DNA from 4 places in the Rhizobium sp. YTUHZ045 genome. Region 4 is predicted to be linked to each of the others. Evidence: predicted binding sites of a transcription regulator. Region 4 holds the regulator's gene; each other region holds the start of a gene.
What was found. Region 4 encodes PhoB, which activates phosphate uptake and scavenging genes when phosphate is short. Its sites were predicted from a motif close to TGTCATNNANCTGTCAT; they were not measured.

Region 1 (4,346 bases), 1.7 Mb from region 4:
CGGCGATGAGGTTGCGGCGCACGAAGCCGGCTGCGGCGTAAGTTGCGAAGGTGCCGCCGGCCACAGTCTTTTCGGCGACCTCACGCATCAGCTTTTCCGACCACATGTCGCCGTTGCGCGAGGGCGCGAAACCGTCGAGATACCAGGCGTCGAAGCCGGGTTTTGCCGCGGCGACGCCGTCAAGTGCCGCGCCGCAGACAACGCTGAGCCGCGTCTGGCCATCGAGATCGAGCGAGACGGTACCAGCAGGTGTTTGAGGCCAGGCTGCGGTCAGCGCCTCGCGTTCCGCATCAATCTCCGGCCAATGCGAGAGCGCCCGGCCGATCTCTTCACCGCGCATCGGATGGAGTTCGAAGGAAGTGAAATGCAGGTGCCGGCCGTCTGCGCGATGGAGCTTCCACTGCCGCCAGGTCTCGGCGAAGTTCAGGCCGGTGCCGAAGCCAAGTTCGCCGATGACAAAATCCCGCTGGCCGTGCCAACGCTCCGGCAGGCCGTTGCCGGCGAGAAAGACATGGCCGCATTCCAGCCGGCCATCGGTCTGGCAATAAAAATGATCGCCAAAGACGGTTGAATAGGGCATATCGCCGTCGCGCCATTCGAGCGGCTGCGGCGCGCCCGCGCCAATCTGATCGGGGTTCACGTCTCTCATGGAAAAAGCCGATAGTCCTCAGCCGACGTCCGGTCAATCTTCTTGCGACTTGCTGATCGTCGGCGGCGGCATCATGGGTCTCTGGGCGGCCATTCATGCCGAACGCCGCGGTATGAGCACCGTCCTCGCCGACGCCGGCAGACTGGGCGGAGGCGCGAGCGGCGGACTGCTCGGCGCGCTGATGCCGCATATGCCGGACCGGTGGTCGGAGAAAAAGCAATTCCAGTTCGATGCGCTGGTCTCACTCGAAACCGAAATTGCGGCGCTTGAAGCAGAAACCGGGCTGTCGGCCGGCTACACCAGGTCGGGGCGGCTGATCCCGTTGCCGAAACCGCATCTCAAGCGCATCGCCCGCGGCCATTCCGAAGATTCCGAGCGCCATTGGCGGACCGGCGAACGCCGCTTCCACTGGCATGTCATCGACAGGCCGCCGGTCGATGGTTGGCCTGACGCATCTGCCGGCGAAAGTGGCTTCGTGCACGATACGCTCGCCGCCCGTGTTGCGCCCCGCTCCTTGATCTCAGCGCTCATCGCATTGCTGCGGCGGGCAAAACATGTGCGCATCATGGAAAATGCTGTTGTCGCCGATCTCAATCCCGATCGCGGGACGGCCGAGATCGGCGGCGAAATCATCACGTTCGGCCGCTGCATCCTGGCCGCCGGCCATCAGTCCTTTCCCGTGCTGCAGCGGCTGACGCCGGGCTTGAAGCAGCCGCTCGGCCAGCCGGTGAAAGGGCAGGCGGCGCTGTTGAAAGCAGATGTCGACCCGGCGTTGCCGACGATCTTCCTCGATGGGCTCTATGTCGTCGCGCATCAGGGGGGGCATGCGGCGGTCGGCAGCACGAGCGAGAACCGTTTCGACGCCCCCCTCTCGACCGATGCACAGCTCGACGCGTTGATCGAGGCGGCGCGGGCGATCGTGCCGGCGCTCCGCAGCGCCCCTGTCATCGAACGTTGGGCGGGGCTTCGCCCGAAAGCCATCGACCGCGATCCAATGATCGGCCGCCATCCAATCCATCCCCGACTGATCGCACTGACCGGCGGTTTCAAGGTCAGCTTCGGGCTGGCCCATCGGCTGGCGGAGGCTGCGGTTTGTATGGCAGGCGACACAGATTGCGAATTTTCGCTGCCGGAAAGCTTCGCGATATCAAGCCATATCGCTGTCGCTTCACGTTAAACGTGAATTAGATACAGCTGCGTTTCGTTATTCTGTCATGCAAATCACCTATCTGCTTGCGCATCGGCAGCGCCGGATTTTCCCGGCGCTCACTTCCTTCATGGAGGAAATTGCATGCGCTATGCCATTTGCTTTACGCCTCCGGCGAGCGACCCCTTGTCGCTCGTGGCCGCTAATTGGCTTGGCCGAAACGTGTTTTCAGGCGATATGGTGGAGCCTCCGGCCGTCCGCGGCCTCGGCATTCATGAGATCGCCTTTTATACTGCGGTGCCGCGGCGCTATGGTTTTCACGGCGTTCTGAAAGCGCCTTTTCACCTCTCCGCCGAGACGTCCGAATCGCAACTCCTGCGCGACCTCATGCGTTTTGCCGGAACATATGCTCCCTTCCAGATCCCAGGTCTCGAAATCGCCCGGCTCGGCAATTTCTACAGCCTGGTGCCGAGCGCCCCCTGTGAGCGGATCCAGTATCTGGCTTCGGCGATCGTTCAGGAGTTCGATCGTTTCCGGGCGCCGCTGAGTGAAGCCGATATCGAACGCAGCGATCCCGACGGGTTGTCGGCGGCGCAATTCGCCAATCTGCATCGTTGGGGCAATCCCTATGTGATGGAGGAGTTCCGCTTCCATATGCCGGTGACAGGCCCCATCAACACGATCGACATGCCCCGCATCGAGCCAGTGCTGGGAACGATCTTCGAGCCCGTCTTGAGGGAGCCGGTGATCGTTTCGAATGTGGCTTTGATGATCGAGGAGGGCACTGGCGGTCCCTTCCGCGTTCACTCGCTCCACCCGATGGGCAAGGTCAGCGCGCGCAGGATCGCCTGAGCAGATGTCGATCTAAGTCGTTGTGTTGAAAAGAGAAATTCTCCTATGCAGTTTCCGTCTCGACATTCCGGCTGCGGATGATACCGTTCCTTCGTCTTTTCAGAAGGTGATTTGATGGTATCCGAGACCTACCCGCGCAATCTCGTCGGCTACGGGCGTCAGACGCCCGATCCGAAGTGGCCAGGCGACGCCCGCGTCGCCGTGCAGTTCGTCATCAATTACGAGGAGGGCGGCGAAAGCTGCATCCTCGAAGGCGATCCGGCTTCCGAACACCTGCTGTCGGAGATTGTCGGTGCGGCGGCCTGGCCGGGACAGCGCAATCTCAACATGGAATCGATCTACGAGTATGGTTCGCGCGCCGGGTTCTGGCGGCTCTGGCGGATGTTCACGGGTCTCAAGGTGCAGGCGACCGTCTATGGCGTGACGCTGGCGATGGCGCGCAACCCCGAAGCCGTCGCGGCCATGAAGGAGGCCGGTTGGGAGATCGCCAGCCACGGTTATCGCTGGCTGGAATACAAGGATTTCCCCGAGGATCTCGAGCGCAAGCATATCCTCGAAGCCGTGCGCCTGCACACCGAACTCACCGGCGAGCGGCCTTTCGGGATGTATCAGGGAAAGCCTTCCGACAACACGCTGCGACTGGTGCAGGAAGAGGGCGGTTTCCTCTATTCCTCCGATTCCTATGCCGACGACCTGCCTTACTGGGTGAAGGGCGTCGACGGGAAACCCTTCCTGATCATCCCCTATACGCTCGAAACCAATGACATGCGTTTTGCCACACCGCAGGGTTTCAATGCCGGCGACCAGTTCTTCACCTATCTCAAGGACGCTTTCGACACGCTTTACGAGGAAGGCAAGGACGGCAGCCCGAAGATGATGTCGGTCGGCCTGCATTGCCGCCTCGTCGGGCGTCCGGGCCGAGCAGCCTCTCTGAAGCGCTTCATCGAATATGTGTTGAAGCATGACAAGGTCTGGATTCCGCGCCGCATCGAGATCGCCGAGCACTGGCACAAGAATCATCAGCCGGATGCGCTCTGATGTTGTCGCGCGAGGATTTCGTTTCCCGCTTCGGCGGCGTCTTCGAGCATTCGCCTTTCATCGCCGAACGCGCCTATGACGCCGGGGGTCTGAGGGAGCCTTTGACGGCATCAGGCGTGCATGCGGCTCTTGCCGCCGTCTTCCGTGCAGCAAGCCGGGAGGAGCGTCTCGGCGTGCTGCGTGCCCATCCCGATCTTGCCGGGCGTCTGGCGATAGCGGGCGAACTCACGGAGGACAGCCGCAAGGAGCAGGCCGGCGCCGGTCTCGATCGGTTGAGCCCGGCCGAACATGCCCGCTTCACCGAACTTAATGCAGCCTATGTCGAAAAATTCGGCTTTCCCTTCATCATCGCCGTCAGAGGGCTCGACAAGGACGATATCCTTTCGGCCTTCGAAAGGCGGATCGGCAATGACCTGGATGAAGAATTCGCGACCGCCACGACACAGGTCGAACGGATCGCGCTGCTGCGCCTGACATCGATGTTGCCGGAGGGCAAATGAACGAGCCTCGTGCTATCGACTATCTTAATGAAATGCAGAAGGCGGCAGCCGAAGCACTATACTTCGTGGGCGGAATGGATGAGGCGGCCTTCGCCGAGGATAATCTCACCTTCAAGGCGGTCGCCTTCTGCCACTTCACTATCGGCGCGGCTGCTTCCCG
Region 2 (4,346 bases), on a different replicon from region 4:
CATCCGCCAGCCATGCGACATCCAGGCAGAACAAACCGTCGACCTGCTGATCAGCCGGATGGCCGAACCGGAGCTGACGGCGCGTGTCGAGTCCACGCCGGTGACATTGATAAGAAGAAGGACCGCCTGATGAATGCCGCATTCGACGCCGCTGCCATCCGTGCACGGGCTGAGGCCGCCATTGCTGTTGCGCTCGAGGTTGGACGGGAGACAGCCAGGTTTCGGCGCGAGTCGGATCCCGGCACTCTCGCCGTTCAAAGCAAGGGATTGCAGGACTTCGTCACCATCGCCGACGGGAGAGCGGAGCAGGCGATCCGCCAGGGGCTCATCTCGCGCTTCCCGGACGATACCTTCATGGGAGAAGAGAGCGGCGGGCAATCGGAAGGAGCCGGCACCTGGGTCGTCGATCCGATCGACGGCACGACCAACTATATCAGGGGGTTCCGTTATTGGGGCGTTTCGATCGCCTTTGTCGTCGGCGACAAGGTCGAGATCGGCGTCGTTTACGACGCTGCTGAGGATAAAGTCTTTCACGCTGTTCGCGGCGGCGGCGCCTTCAAGGATGGGCTGCCGATCCATGCGGCGACGACTGCCGATCCCGCCAGTGCGCTCATTATTCTCGGGCATTCGCGCAAAACGAGCTTCGACGAGTATCTCGCGCTCTCCAGGCGACTACATGAGCGCGGCATGGATTATCGGCGCATGGGCGCAGCCGCCATTGACCTAGTGCGCGTCGCCGAGGGCGCCGCTGACCTCTGTTACGAACGTCACCTCAACGCCTGGGATATGCTCGCCGGTGCGCTGATCGCCGAAGAGGCCGGCGCCACGGTTGTGATGCCGCCGGTCGGCCGTCTACTTGCCGATGGCGGCCCCGTCGTCGCTCATGCGCCGGGGCTCGCAGGTGAATTTGCCTTCATCCTTGAGAGCGCGGGACTGACGCTCGCCAGTTAGCCGGGGATGCGACGGCGCCATGCGCGTTCGGTCGCCGGCGCTTCGTCGGTGGTGATCTGGTCCGGCTTCAGGGTCATCAGCGCCGAAAAGTTCCGCCATTCCGTATCGCTGAATCCAGCCTCCGGATCCTTCAAGGTGAAGGTCCATGCATCGACGCGTTTGCCTTCGTCCCGGCAGAGTCCGATCAGGTCGAAGCCCTCCTCGGCGGCATCAAGGATCAGCTGCCAGTGGAGATAGATGGTGTCAGGTTCGGTCGGACCGCGAAGATCGGCGCGCAGTTCCATTTCGGCCGCCCTCCAGCCGCTGTCCTGACGGATATCGTGAAGTTTCTCGGTCGGATCGATGCCGCGCAGCAGATGTGGAAGCTTTTCCTTGACCGCCACAATGAGGTCGAGACTGCCGCCGCTGACGATCACCGAGGCGGCGATATTGCGGAATTGCCTGGCAAGATGCTCGATGCCGCGGGTGCCGATAGCTTCGTAATCGTCCTTCATGTCGAATTGCAGCAATGCGGCCGGATGCGTTGACTGCATCATGTCGGCAAGATCCTCGCTAAGGATCAGCGGCCGGGCGCCGTCCTTCATCCTGACATCGCGGAGGTCCGCAACGTTCTTGGCAGCGATTGGTCCACGGCCCGTCGTTTCACCTTCGAGCTCCCTGTCGTGCAGCACGGCGAAGCCGCCGTCGGCACGCACGCGCAGATCGAGTTCCATCGAGGCGCCTGCCGCAAAACCCTCCGCCATCACCTCGGCGGAGAACAGGGGATCGGCAAACCGCTTGCGCAGCCGGTGCCATTTCAGACGGGTGCGATGCCCCTCATGCGAAATCTCCAGGCCCTGCAAATCCGCCAATCTCGTCATCTGCATCTAATCTCCGCGATGTCACTCTCCTGCCTTGCCAAGCCGCGATTATCAAGGGCCGAATATGACCTTCATGACGAGATGCCGGCCTGCCCCTTCACTACGGTTCGATGACGAGAGGGGAACGGCTGCCGCGAGCGCGGCGCCGGCCGATCGTGGCGCACGGCGACTGTCGCCGCAGCAGCGCTCAGGCCTGGGCCTCGACCTCAAAGGCGTCGCTTTCTCCGGGTGCCAGTTCCAGCGGCCAGATGATGTTGCGGCCGCCATCCGGATAGAGGGCGCGATAGGCCGGCATGCTGGCGAGAAGCGTCTGGCCGATCGCGATGCCAAGATCATGGAGCGACATGCGGAAGCAGCTGAGCGAGGGCTGCAGGAAGCGTGCGCGCGGGGCATCGCGGAAACCTATGACCGCGAGGTCGCGACCGGGGAGGACCCCCGACTCCATCAGCCGTCGGTAGAGGCCGATCGCCATGATCTCGTAGATCAAGATGACTGCGGTCGGCCGGTCTTCAAGCTGCAGCAGTTCATGCGCTGCGTAGTAGCCGCCTTGTTCGCTCGACTTGACGCGAATGACCAGCAAGGGATCGAAACGGATGCCGTGCCGTTCGAGCGCACGGCGATAGCTGTCGACAAAGAGGTAGCCGAGATTGGCCTCGGTCGACGGCGCCGTGATCGCGATCCGGCGATGGCCGTGCGCAACCAGCCGTTCGACAGCACGTTCGGCGACGCCCTCAAAATCGAGATCGACCCAGGGAAAGTTGCCGGGCGAAAGGCTGCGGCCGACAGCAACGAAGGGAATCTTTGCGCGCGAAAGAAGATCGATACGCCGATCGATACGCTGCGTGTTGGAGATGATCATCGCATCGACGACACGTCGCGCCACCATGCGCTTGAGATATTCGCGGGGGTCCTCATCGGCCGGGCAGGGGAGTATCAGGAGGTCGAGCTTATGGCGGGCAAAGCAATGCTGCAGCCCGCTGGTGACCCCAAGGAAAAAGTTGTCGGCATTTTCGACCACTTCCTGGCTGGCTTCAATCATCAAGCCGATGACCTTCGTCTCTCCCTGTCGAAGGCTCCGTCCCGACTGATTGGCGACATAGCCGAGCTCTTCGGCCGCCGCCAGCACGCGCCGGCGGGTTTCCTCGTTCACATCGGGCTTGCCGTTCAGCGCCCGCGAGACCGTGCCGATCGAGATATTCAGGTGTTCGGCAAGCTGGCGAATCCCCTTCATGGCTGGCGATTTTCCTCCGGTCCGCACTTTCGCATTTCGCCTCTATTGACAGCGTAAAATGTTTTCGCCTAAAGTCGTAAACGTTTACGGGATGCGTGTCACCAGGAGAGTTGGCGCCATTCCCTCGGAGGAAATCGTGAAATTCAGTGCCATTCTGTGCGGGTGCGGAGCTATGTCCAAAGGTTGGTTGCGCGCCATCGCTTCCAACCCTCACCTCGCCGAGTCCATCGCCATCGTCGGCCTTGTCGACCTGAACCGCGTGACGGCGGAAAAGCTCGCTGCCGAGTTTGGCCTGGAAGGCGCCGTCATCGGCTCTGACCTGTCCGAGGTCATCGCTGCCACGAAAGCCGATCTCGTCTTCGACATCGTCATTCCGTCCGCCCGGTACGATGTCGTTTCGACCGCGCTCAAGGCCGGCTGCCACGTGCTCAGCGAAAAGCCGATGGCGGCCTCGCTCGACGAAGGCGCTGCGCTGATCGATCTCGCCGCAGAGACCGGCCGTATCCATGCCGTCATCCAGAACCGACGCTTCATATCGGGGGTCAGGCGCCTGCGCCGTTTCGTCGACAGCGGTGCGATCGGCGAGCTCACCGCCATTCACTGCGACTTCTTCCTCGCGCCGCATTTCGGCGGCTTCCGCGAGGAGATGGACAATGTGCTGCTGCTCGACATGGCGATCCATACCTTCGACGCGGCCCGCTATGTCGCCGACAGGAAGCCGCTCGCCGTCTATTGCGTCGAGCGGAACCCGAAGGGTTCCTGGTACCGGCACGGCGCCTCGGCAAACGCCGTCTTCGAATTTTCCGACGATATCGTTTTCACCTATCGCGGCTCCTGGTGCGCCGAAGGCGAGCGCACCAGCTGGGAAAGCCAGTGGCGCCTCGTCGGCTCGAAGGGAATGCTGACCTGGGACGGCGACGAGAATTTCGAGGCCGCCGTCGCCGGCGAGGAACCGGGTCTGTTGCGCGGCTTTGTTTCCGTAAACGTTCCCGGTCCAGAACATGATGAGGAAATCCACGGGCACGCCAGCGTCATTGCCGATTTCATCGCGGCGATCCGCACGGGCGATCAGCCCGAGACCGTCAATTCCGACAATATCAGAAGCCTTGCGATGGTCTTCGGCGCGATCGAAAGCGCCAAGACAGGCCGGCGCATCGAAATTTCAGCATAGGATGAAGTGACGTGAGCAACCCTGCAAAATCCATTCGCATCGGCACCATGGTCAGCGGCAACAAGGGTGATGCCGCCGCGCGCATCGGCCAGATTGCCGACCTGGGCTTCGAAAGCTTCGAGCCCTTTTTCTG
Region 3 (4,346 bases), 2.0 Mb from region 4:
GGCCGGAAAGCGCGACGAGCGCCATGACGTAATAGCTGACAAGGCCGAGCCAGGCGTAGAGGTAGCCCGAAGCGATGGTCATCAACCCCATCGCCATGCCGACATAGAAGAAATAGGCGCCCTGCGCCGAGGCCTCCTGCGTTTCCTGCACCGTCGCCACGATTCTCCGCTGCACGCCGGTATGCACGAAGGCATAGGTGAAGCCGTGGAAACATTGCAGCAGGAAGAAGCCGGCAAAGCCGGCATTCATGGGAAACAGGATCCAGCGGCAGACGCTGATGGCGCAGCCGAAGCGGATCAATGTCCAGGCATTGAAGCGCCGATTGAGACGCTTCGATAGAAAGAACACCGTCACCTCCGAAGCAACGCCGGCGCTCCAGAGCAAGCCGACCTCGGTGCCGGAAAAGCCGAGCTGATGCCAGTAAATCGAGGAAAAAGCATTGAGCACCGCGTGGCTCGACTGCTGGATGGCAACTCCGATCAGGAGCAGCAGCAAATGTGGTTCGCGCAACCCGCTGCCGGTGGCGGCCGGCAGGTCGATTGGCTGGCCGCGCCGCCGTGTGGGCCCGATCCGCGGACAGAAGATCGCCATCGCCACCGTCATCGTGAAGCCGAACACCATGACGACGAGCACCATGCCGCCGCCCCCCTGCCCGATCAGCTGACCGCCGAGGAGCGTCGAGACGATGAAGGCGATCGAGCCCCATACGCGCATCGACCCATAATCGAGCCCCCAGCGGCGCACGCCTGAAATGACGATCGATTCGACCACGGGCACATAGGGCGCAAAGGTGGCGCCCTGCAGCGCGAAGACGATTGTCACCGGCCAAAAGCTGGTCGTCCAGTAAAGCGCGATCGCCGTCAGCAGCGACAGGCCACCCGACCAGAGCAGCACGGTGGCGCGCTCCTTCATGCGGTCGGCGATCATGGCGACGACAGGTGCTACCAGGACTCGAACCACCATCGGTATGGCGAGAATAATGCCGATTTCACGGTCACTGAAACTATGGGTTTGCAGCCAGACCGGGAAAAATGGCAGCACGACGCCATTGACGAGCAGCGGCGCGCAATAGGACAGCGCGCTGAGCAGCCGGAAGCGCGGCGGCGCTCCCTCACCCGGAGAATGTTGAGCGGGAATCATCGGTGGACCTGAAGGAAACTAGATGTTTTCCTAACACACCACCCCGGGGGGCGACCATTGCGAGAAATAGCCGTCCGGAAACGTATTAGAAAATAAATTGGGCCTGTTACCTCGCGGTAACGGCTAAATTGCTGGCGAGCCGCCGCGACTGCGACGGCTGTAAAATCACGCTGCCTGCGCGGCGAGTTCCGCCTCTTCGAGACGCTCGACTGCGGTAAGCGCCGGCACTGCGCTAGCAAGCGCTCGCCAGGTGATCAGTTCGAACGTGCCGTCCTCATGCTCTGCAACCGCTGTGCAGCTTTCCACCCAGTCGCCGGTGTTGATGTAGCGGATGCCGTCCATCTCCTGGATGACGGCGTGGTGGATGTGGCCGCAGATCACCCCGTCGGCTCCGCTCTTGCGCGCCTCTTCAGCCACGACGCGTTCGAACTCGCCGATGAAATTGACCGCATGCTTGACCTGCAGCTTCGCCCAGGCGGAAAACGACCAATAGGGCATGCCAAGGCGACGGCGGACGGCGGCGAGCAGGATGTTGATGCGGATTGCCGTATCATAGGCCCAGTCACCGAGATAGGCGAGCAGGCGGGCGTTGCGGACAACGACGTCGAACTCGTCGCCGTGCAGGATCAGGTATTTCTTGCCGTCCGCGCCGTCATGCATCATGCGCTCGACGACCTCGATGCCGCCGAAATGCATGCCCGGGAAGTCGCGAAGGAATTCGTCGTGATTGCCGGGGATGTAGACGACGCGCGTGCCCTTGCGCGCCTTGCGCAGCAGTTTCTGGACGACGTCGTTGCAGACCTGTGGCCAGTACCAGCTGCGCTTCAGGCGCCAGCCGTCGACGATGTCGCCGACGAGCACGATCGTATCGGCTTCGTGGTAGCGCAGGAAATCCAGCAGGAAATCAGCCTTCGCGGCCTTCGAGCCGAGATGCACATCGGAAATGAAGAGCGTGCGGAAATGTCTGGGTTCCATCATGTCTGTCACGAACAGTGCTCGTGCCCCATCTTTCATCTAGCCTTCCAAAACCAGACTCGTGTTTCAGGAAGATGACAAGCTGGGGAAAAGCCCTGCAAACCCGCCGTTCCGTCTGGTGGTAAACGCAGATCCCATCGAAGCCCGCAATAGCGACATCGCAAATCCGATTATCATAATTTCTCGCCGCGAGGTCCTGGATCTTTCCCGCATGCCGAGAATCAAATTAACAGCAGCTGCCGATCAAGGCGTAACCTGGGGATATTGATGATGCGCGCCCGAACCGCGACAATAATGATTTCTATTGCACTGCTTGCCGGCTGTGCACCGACGCAGCAGGACTATGATGCGACAGTAACGCTGCTGCAAGGCAGCGCGAGAGCGAGAAACGAGTTCGTCAAAGTGTGCACAAAGGATTTCGATGCAAATGCGCGGCGCGCCGCGGGGATCGTGACAAACGTCTCCGACAATGACGCTCCGAGGATCGCCTGCCAGCGATATCTGACGGCCGCGATCTCCGGTCGCGCTACGTATCAGGATCTGCTCGACATCAAGGCTCACCGGTTTACGCCAAAGCTCATCAAGATCTTCCAGGGCCGCTGATAGCCCGGAAGACGCTCTCTCGCTCCTCGATTTGGAACCGAGTGAACAAGATCGACGGGCCAAGCGGATTGGGGGCAAGCGGCGACCAGACGCTACGCCCCTTTTCGGCCGGCAATATTGCCCTGCCGATCGAGCGCGTTCATGATGACAACGATTCCATGTCCGACAAAGCGGGATGGCCGATGCGTCTCTTTCTCGTTCGCCACGGCGAATCCCTCGGCAACATCAACGAACAGGCCTACCGCCAATTCGGCGATCATAATGTGCCGCTGACTGAATGGGGCTATCGCCAGGCGGCTGAGGCAGGCGCTGTCATCGCTTCGTACCTCAAAGGGCTGCCGAGCCAGGGATTCCAGAAGCTGCATATCTGGTATTCGCCGTTTCTGCGCACGCGCCAGAGCAAGGATGCGCTGCTCGAAGCGCTGCCGGAAAACTTCGTCGGCGATGTCAGGGAAGATTATCTTCTGCGCGAGCAGGATTTCGGCCTCTTCACCGAAATCTACGACCGTGCCGAGCAGAAGCAGAAATTCCCCGAGGAGTTCGAAAAATGGGCGAGGCTGCGCAACAATAGCGGCAAGTTCTATGCGCGGCCGCCGGACGGCGAAAGCCGGGCGGACGTGGCGCAGCGGGTGCGTCTCTTCCTTCAGACCGTCATGCGCGAGGCCGAAAACGGCGACCACAACGTCGCGATCGTCGGCCACGGGGTCACCAACCGGGCGGTCGAAATGAATTTCCTGCACCACTCCGTTGACTGGTTCGAGCGCTCCGACAATCCTGGGAATTCCGACGTTACGCTGATCGAGGGAACGCGTTTGCAGGGCTACGACACGATACCGCTGCACCAGGCCGCCGACCGGCAGCCGGGACAGGAGAACAAGCTGCGCGATGCCTATGGCGCTGACGTGACGATGACGCCGAAGCGTGGTGGGTAAACCGCTCCCCACAAGGGACCCTTGTGGGGAGCGGTTTGGGGCGGGGTCTTCTACGCTGCATCTATTCAAGCAGCTCGCACCGCCGCCATCGGCTTCACATTCTGATTCATCCGGAACAAATTGTTCGGATCGTAGCGCAGCTTGATTTCCGAAAGGCGCGCATAATTAGCCCCGTAGGCCATTTCGACCCGGTCGGTCTCGTCCTCAGGCATGAAGTTGATGTAGGCAGTGCCCACAGCATGCGGCTTGGTTGCCTCGAAAAGTTCGCGCGCCCAGCCGATGCAGTTTCCGTCCATCTCGGTTTCCCGCCAGCGTGCATGGACATTCATGACGAAATGCGAACTGCGCTGTGGAAATGCCGTGGCTTCGGTCGGCACGCGGCCGGCGGCGCCGCCGACATGGCCGACGAATATTTCGCATTCCGGCCCTGGCAGCTTCCGCACGGCATTGATGAGAACCTCGATCGCCGCATCGGAAAGGGAGGCGAAATCCTGGCTCTTCCAATAGTTACGGGCGCCGGGCGTTAGAAGCGGGTCGAATGCCTGCTGCCAGCCGATGAACGGCATCGGGCTGACGATGTCGGCGATCGGCTTTCCGATTCCGCGCAATCTCGCTGCCGCCTTTTCGCCCGCCGCCATGTCCCCGCAATAGCACATGGCGAGCACCAATATCTCCTTTCCGTGCCATTCGGCCGG
Region 4 (4,346 bases):
TCGTGCTGGTTCTGTCGCTGCCGATCGGCGTCGCCGCCTCGATCTATCTCGAGGAGTTTGCGCCGAAGAACAGGCTGACGGACCTGATCGAGGTCAACATCAACAACCTCGCAGCCGTCCCGTCGATCGTCTACGGTCTGCTCGGCCTTTCCGTCTTCATCAACTTCATCGGCCTGCCGCGCTCGGCTTCTCTGGTGGGCGGCCTGGTGCTGACGCTGATGACCCTGCCGACGATCATCATCGCTACCCGCGCGGCCCTGCGTGCCGTGCCGCCTTCGATCCGCGCTGCAGCTCTCGGCCTCGGCGCCTCGAAGATGCAGATGGTGTTCCACCACGTCCTGCCGCTTGCCATGCCCGGCATCCTCACCGGCACGATCATCGGCCTGGCGCACGCGCTCGGCGAAACCGCGCCGCTGCTCTTGATCGGCATGGTCGCCTTCGTCGCCAATGCGCCCGCGACACCGCTCGAGCCCTCGACGGCCTTGCCCGTGCAGGTCTATATGTGGGCGAACGAGGCCGAACGTGCCTTCGTGGAGCGTACTTCGGGTGCCATCATCGTCCTGCTCCTGTTCCTGGTCGTCATGAACATGGGCGCCATCCTCTTGCGTCGTCGCTTCGAGCGCCGCTGGTAAACGGAGTCAAACATCATGAACATGCTGACGGAAGCTGCAGTTGAAAAGGCGCTGGATCAGAAGATGAGCAACGTCCCGTATAAAATGATCGGACAGGATGTCTCCGTATACTACGGCGAGAAGCGCGCGCTTTTCGACGTGAACCTGAACATCCGCGAAAACACCGTAACCGCCCTGATCGGCCCCTCGGGCTGCGGCAAGTCGACCTTCCTGCGAAGCCTGAACCGCATGAACGACACGATCGAGGGGTGCCGCGTCACCGGCAAGATTACGCTCGACAGCGACGATATCTATGATCCGGATATCGACGTCGTCGAACTTCGCGCCCGCGTCGGCATGGTTTTCCAGAAGCCGAACCCGTTCCCGAAGTCGATCTATGAAAACGTCTCCTACGGCCCCCGCATCCACGGTCTCGCCAAGTCGAAGGCCGATCTCGACCAGATCGTCGAGAGCAGCCTGCAGCGCGCCGGGCTCTGGAACGAGGTCAAGGACCGCGTGCACGAATCCGGCACGGGCCTCTCCGGCGGTCAGCAGCAGCGCCTGTGCATTGCCCGCGCCGTTGCCGTCAGCCCGGAAGTCATCCTGATGGACGAGCCCTGCTCGGCCCTTGACCCGATCGCCACCGCCAAGGTCGAGGAGCTGATCCACGAACTGCGCGAAAACTATACGATCGTCATCGTCACCCACTCCATGCAGCAGGCCGCGCGCGTCTCGCAGCGCACCGCCATGTTCCACCTCGGCAATCTTGTCGAGGAGAACGACACCGACAAGATGTTCACCAATCCGGACGATCCCCGTACCCAGGACTACATCATGGGTCGCTTCGGCTGATCACGGCCATCCGAAGCCTTCCCCTTATTCGAGGACAAAGCCCCATGGCATCGACACATATTTATTCTGCCTATGATGATGATCTGAAGTTCCTGTCCAGGCGGATTTCCGAAATGGGCGGCCTGGCCGAACAGATGGTCGCCGAATCCGTCCGGGCGCTGGTCAACGGCGATACCGCGCTGGCGCAGAAGGTCATCTCAGACGACGTGATCCTCGATCACACCGAGCGCGAAATCGGCGACAAGGCGATCGTCACCATCGCCCGCCGGCAGCCGATGGCCGCGGACCTGCGCGAAATCATGGGTTCGATCCGCATCGCCGCCGATCTCGAACGCGTCGGCGACCTCGGCAAGAACACCGCCAAGCGCGTCATCGCCGTGCAGAGCACCGGCGTTCCCCGCAAGCTCGCCCGCGGTCTCGAGCATCTCTCCGAGCTGGCGCTTGTCCAGCTCAAGGAAGTGCTCGACGTCTATACGACACGCGCTGCCGACAAGGCGACCGCCATCCGCGAACGCGACAACGAGATCGACGCCATGTACACCTCGCTGTTCCGCGAGCTCTTGACCTACATGATGGAAGATCCGCGCAACATCACGAGCTGCACGCATCTGCTCTTCTGCGCCAAGAACATCGAGCGCATCGGCGACCATGCCACCAACATCGCCGAGACGATCTACTACATGGCGACAGGCGCCCAGCCGGAAGGCGATCGTCCGAAGGATGACAGCGCCAACACCGTTGGCGCCGCGACGGAATAATCCTTCCAAGATTGCGTGCGCGCCCGTTCGGGGCGCGCAAAGAGGTCGCAGCCAATTTCTGAATTTGCGCAGGACGCCTGCTTAGAACCCCGGTTTAAGGCTTGTGCGCGAGGAGACGGACACGCATGATCCCGAGAGTCGCAGTTGTTGAAGACGAGGAAGCCCTCAGCGTGCTCCTTCGCTATAATCTCGAAGCCGAAGGCTTCGAGGTCGATACCATCCTGCGCGGCGACGAGGCCGAAATCAGGCTTCAGGAGCGCACGCCCGACCTGCTCATCCTCGACTGGATGCTGCCCGGCGTCTCCGGCATCGAACTCTGCCGGCGCCTGCGCATGCGGCCGGAAACCGAGCGACTGCCGATCATCATGCTGACGGCGCGCGGCGAGGAGAGCGAGCGTGTGCGCGGACTGTCCACCGGCGCCGACGATTATGTCGTCAAGCCCTTCTCGACCCCCGAGCTCGTCGCTCGCGTCAAGGCGATGCTGCGCCGTGCCCGTCCCGAGGTGCTGTCCTCGGTGCTGAAATGCGGCGATATCGAGCTCGACCGCGAAACCCATCGCGTCCACCGCAAGAGCCGCGAAGTCCGCCTCGGCCCGACCGAGTTTCGCCTGCTGGAATTCCTGATGTCGTCGCCGGGCCGGGTCTTTTCCCGCTCGCAGCTGCTCGACGGCGTCTGGGGCCACGACATCTATGTCGACGAGCGCACCGTCGACGTCCATGTCGGCCGCCTGCGCAAGGCGCTGAACTTCTCCAACATGCAGGACGTCATCCGCACCGTCCGTGGCGCGGGTTATTCGATGGAAGCCTGAGGGTTTCTACTGCTGCTAAAGTCAAAGATTTGCCCCTCACCCTAGCCCTCTCCCCGTTCTGACGGGGAGAGGGGACGTGCCCTGCGAAAGGTCGGCGGGGAACGGAGAGGTTGCGGCATGTCCCTTCGCCCCGCGTGCGGGGAGAAGGTGGCGGCAGCCGGATGAGGGGCAACCCCAGCGCTTCCACTCCAATCATAAAAAACGGGCCGCTCGGCCCGTTTTTTATGTCCGGCGATGTCGCCTTCTCAGCTGACCCGTGCCGCGGCCCGGCGCCTTTCGTTGATCGGCTGATAGGCAAGCTTCTGATGATAGCTGCAATAGGGAGAATTGTCGGGGGACTCGCAGCCGCAGAAATGGAAATCTTCCTTGAGCGGGTCGCCGACCGGCCATTTGCAGGTGCGTTCGGTGAGCTCCGTCAGGCCGAGGCGGCGAGAAATCGGCACGACCACATTGCCGGCCGGCACATATTCCATTTCGTCGACGGCATCGACCTCGATCTCTTCCTTCAGCATCGTTGCGCCCTGTTGACGGGTCACGGTGCGGGTGGTGATCCGGGAGGCGTAATTCGGCGCGCGCGGCGCGGACGTCTGGCGCTTCGGCGTGCGCGCCGCGGTGGCCGTGCCGCCGGCTTTGGCGCGGCCGGGAAGGCTGAGCCTGTGCACCTTGCCGATAACGGCGTTTCGGCTGACGCCGCCAAGCTGCGCAGCAATCTGGCTGGCGCTCAGTCCTTCGGCCCAAAGCTTCTTGAGTTTCTCGACCCGCTCGTCTGTCCAGTTCATGCCCTGTCTCCACCTTTTGCGTTGGTGATGGCAGAATCCCTCACCGTTGTCCCGGAAGCCTCCGAAACAAGAAACGCTTGATCAATTTTGGTGACTAGTTCCGCCGCATGCAGTCTAGTAATTGAACTTTAACCTAGTGTGAGGCTGACTCCGTGACAAGAGTCGCGGGAATCCGGATGAATCGAATTTCAAGTTTTCCCCAACTTGCTGCCTCTGCGTGGCATTTCTGCAATAATGCCTGTTGAAGGCCGAAAGTGCCGCTGCACAAGCTTGCTGCATAGGCTAAGGCGGCAGTTTTGTTGACATTGCAGCGCGAAAAGGAAATAGTACCGCTCGCCGCCGAAAGGCGGCATTTTTGATTTTTTGGACCTGGTTCTGTTAGCCGGAGTCCGTGCAAGAGAACATTGAACGGGAGACCCGCGCCATGGCTGAAGCCGCGCCGCTTTATGACACCTATTCTCGCGCCCCGCTGCGGTTCGAGCGAGGCGAGGGCGTATGGCTGATCACCGAGAGCGGCGAGCGTTATCTCGATTTCGG

Region 1: a site for PhoB is predicted at 1,849-1,865, ahead of NMA58_RS14845 (DUF1045 domain-containing protein). Genes of this name have one in related genera too.
Region 2: a site for PhoB is predicted at 1,911-1,927, ahead of NMA58_RS22465 (glycerophosphodiester phosphodiesterase). Genes of this name have one in related genera too.
Region 3: a site for PhoB is predicted at 2,180-2,196, ahead of NMA58_RS10755 (UDP-2,3-diacylglucosamine diphosphatase). Genes of this name have one in related genera too.

The regions. Positions count from the first base shown of each region.
Region 1 covers NZ_CP101432.1:2,948,680-2,953,025, reverse strand. Annotated here, with positions in the region: gene mnmD (tRNA (5-methylaminomethyl-2-thiouridine)(34)-methyltransferase MnmD) at 1-649, opposite strand, end outside; gene NMA58_RS14850 (NAD(P)/FAD-dependent oxidoreductase) at 648-1,826, shown strand; gene NMA58_RS14845 (DUF1045 domain-containing protein) at 1,941-2,648, shown strand; gene puuE (allantoinase PuuE) at 2,763-3,686, shown strand; gene uraD (2-oxo-4-hydroxy-4-carboxy-5-ureidoimidazoline decarboxylase) at 3,686-4,186, shown strand; gene NMA58_RS14830 (HepT-like ribonuclease domain-containing protein) at 4,183-4,346, shown strand, end outside.
Region 2 covers NZ_CP101433.1:85,672-90,017, forward strand. Annotated here, with positions in the region: gene NMA58_RS22455 (LacI family DNA-binding transcriptional regulator) at 1-130, shown strand, start outside; gene NMA58_RS22460 (inositol monophosphatase family protein) at 130-951, shown strand; gene NMA58_RS22465 (glycerophosphodiester phosphodiesterase) at 948-1,817, opposite strand; gene NMA58_RS22470 (substrate-binding domain-containing protein) at 1,999-3,042, opposite strand; gene NMA58_RS22475 (Gfo/Idh/MocA family protein) at 3,179-4,213, shown strand; gene NMA58_RS22480 (sugar phosphate isomerase/epimerase family protein) at 4,225-4,346, shown strand, end outside.
Region 3 covers NZ_CP101432.1:2,119,919-2,124,264, forward strand. Annotated here, with positions in the region: gene NMA58_RS10750 (MFS transporter) at 1-1,141, opposite strand, end outside; gene NMA58_RS10755 (UDP-2,3-diacylglucosamine diphosphatase) at 1,307-2,119, opposite strand; gene NMA58_RS10760 (hypothetical protein) at 2,387-2,719, shown strand; gene NMA58_RS10765 (histidine phosphatase family protein) at 2,902-3,651, shown strand; gene NMA58_RS10770 (FAD-binding oxidoreductase) at 3,717-4,346, opposite strand, start outside.
Region 4 covers NZ_CP101432.1:163,024-167,369, forward strand. Annotated here, with positions in the region: gene pstA (phosphate ABC transporter permease PstA) at 1-632, shown strand, start outside; gene pstB (phosphate ABC transporter ATP-binding protein PstB) at 648-1,463, shown strand; gene phoU (phosphate signaling complex protein PhoU) at 1,508-2,221, shown strand; gene phoB (phosphate regulon transcriptional regulator PhoB) at 2,347-3,030, shown strand; gene NMA58_RS00840 (GcrA family cell cycle regulator) at 3,276-3,809, opposite strand; gene NMA58_RS00845 (aspartate aminotransferase family protein) at 4,234-4,346, shown strand, end outside.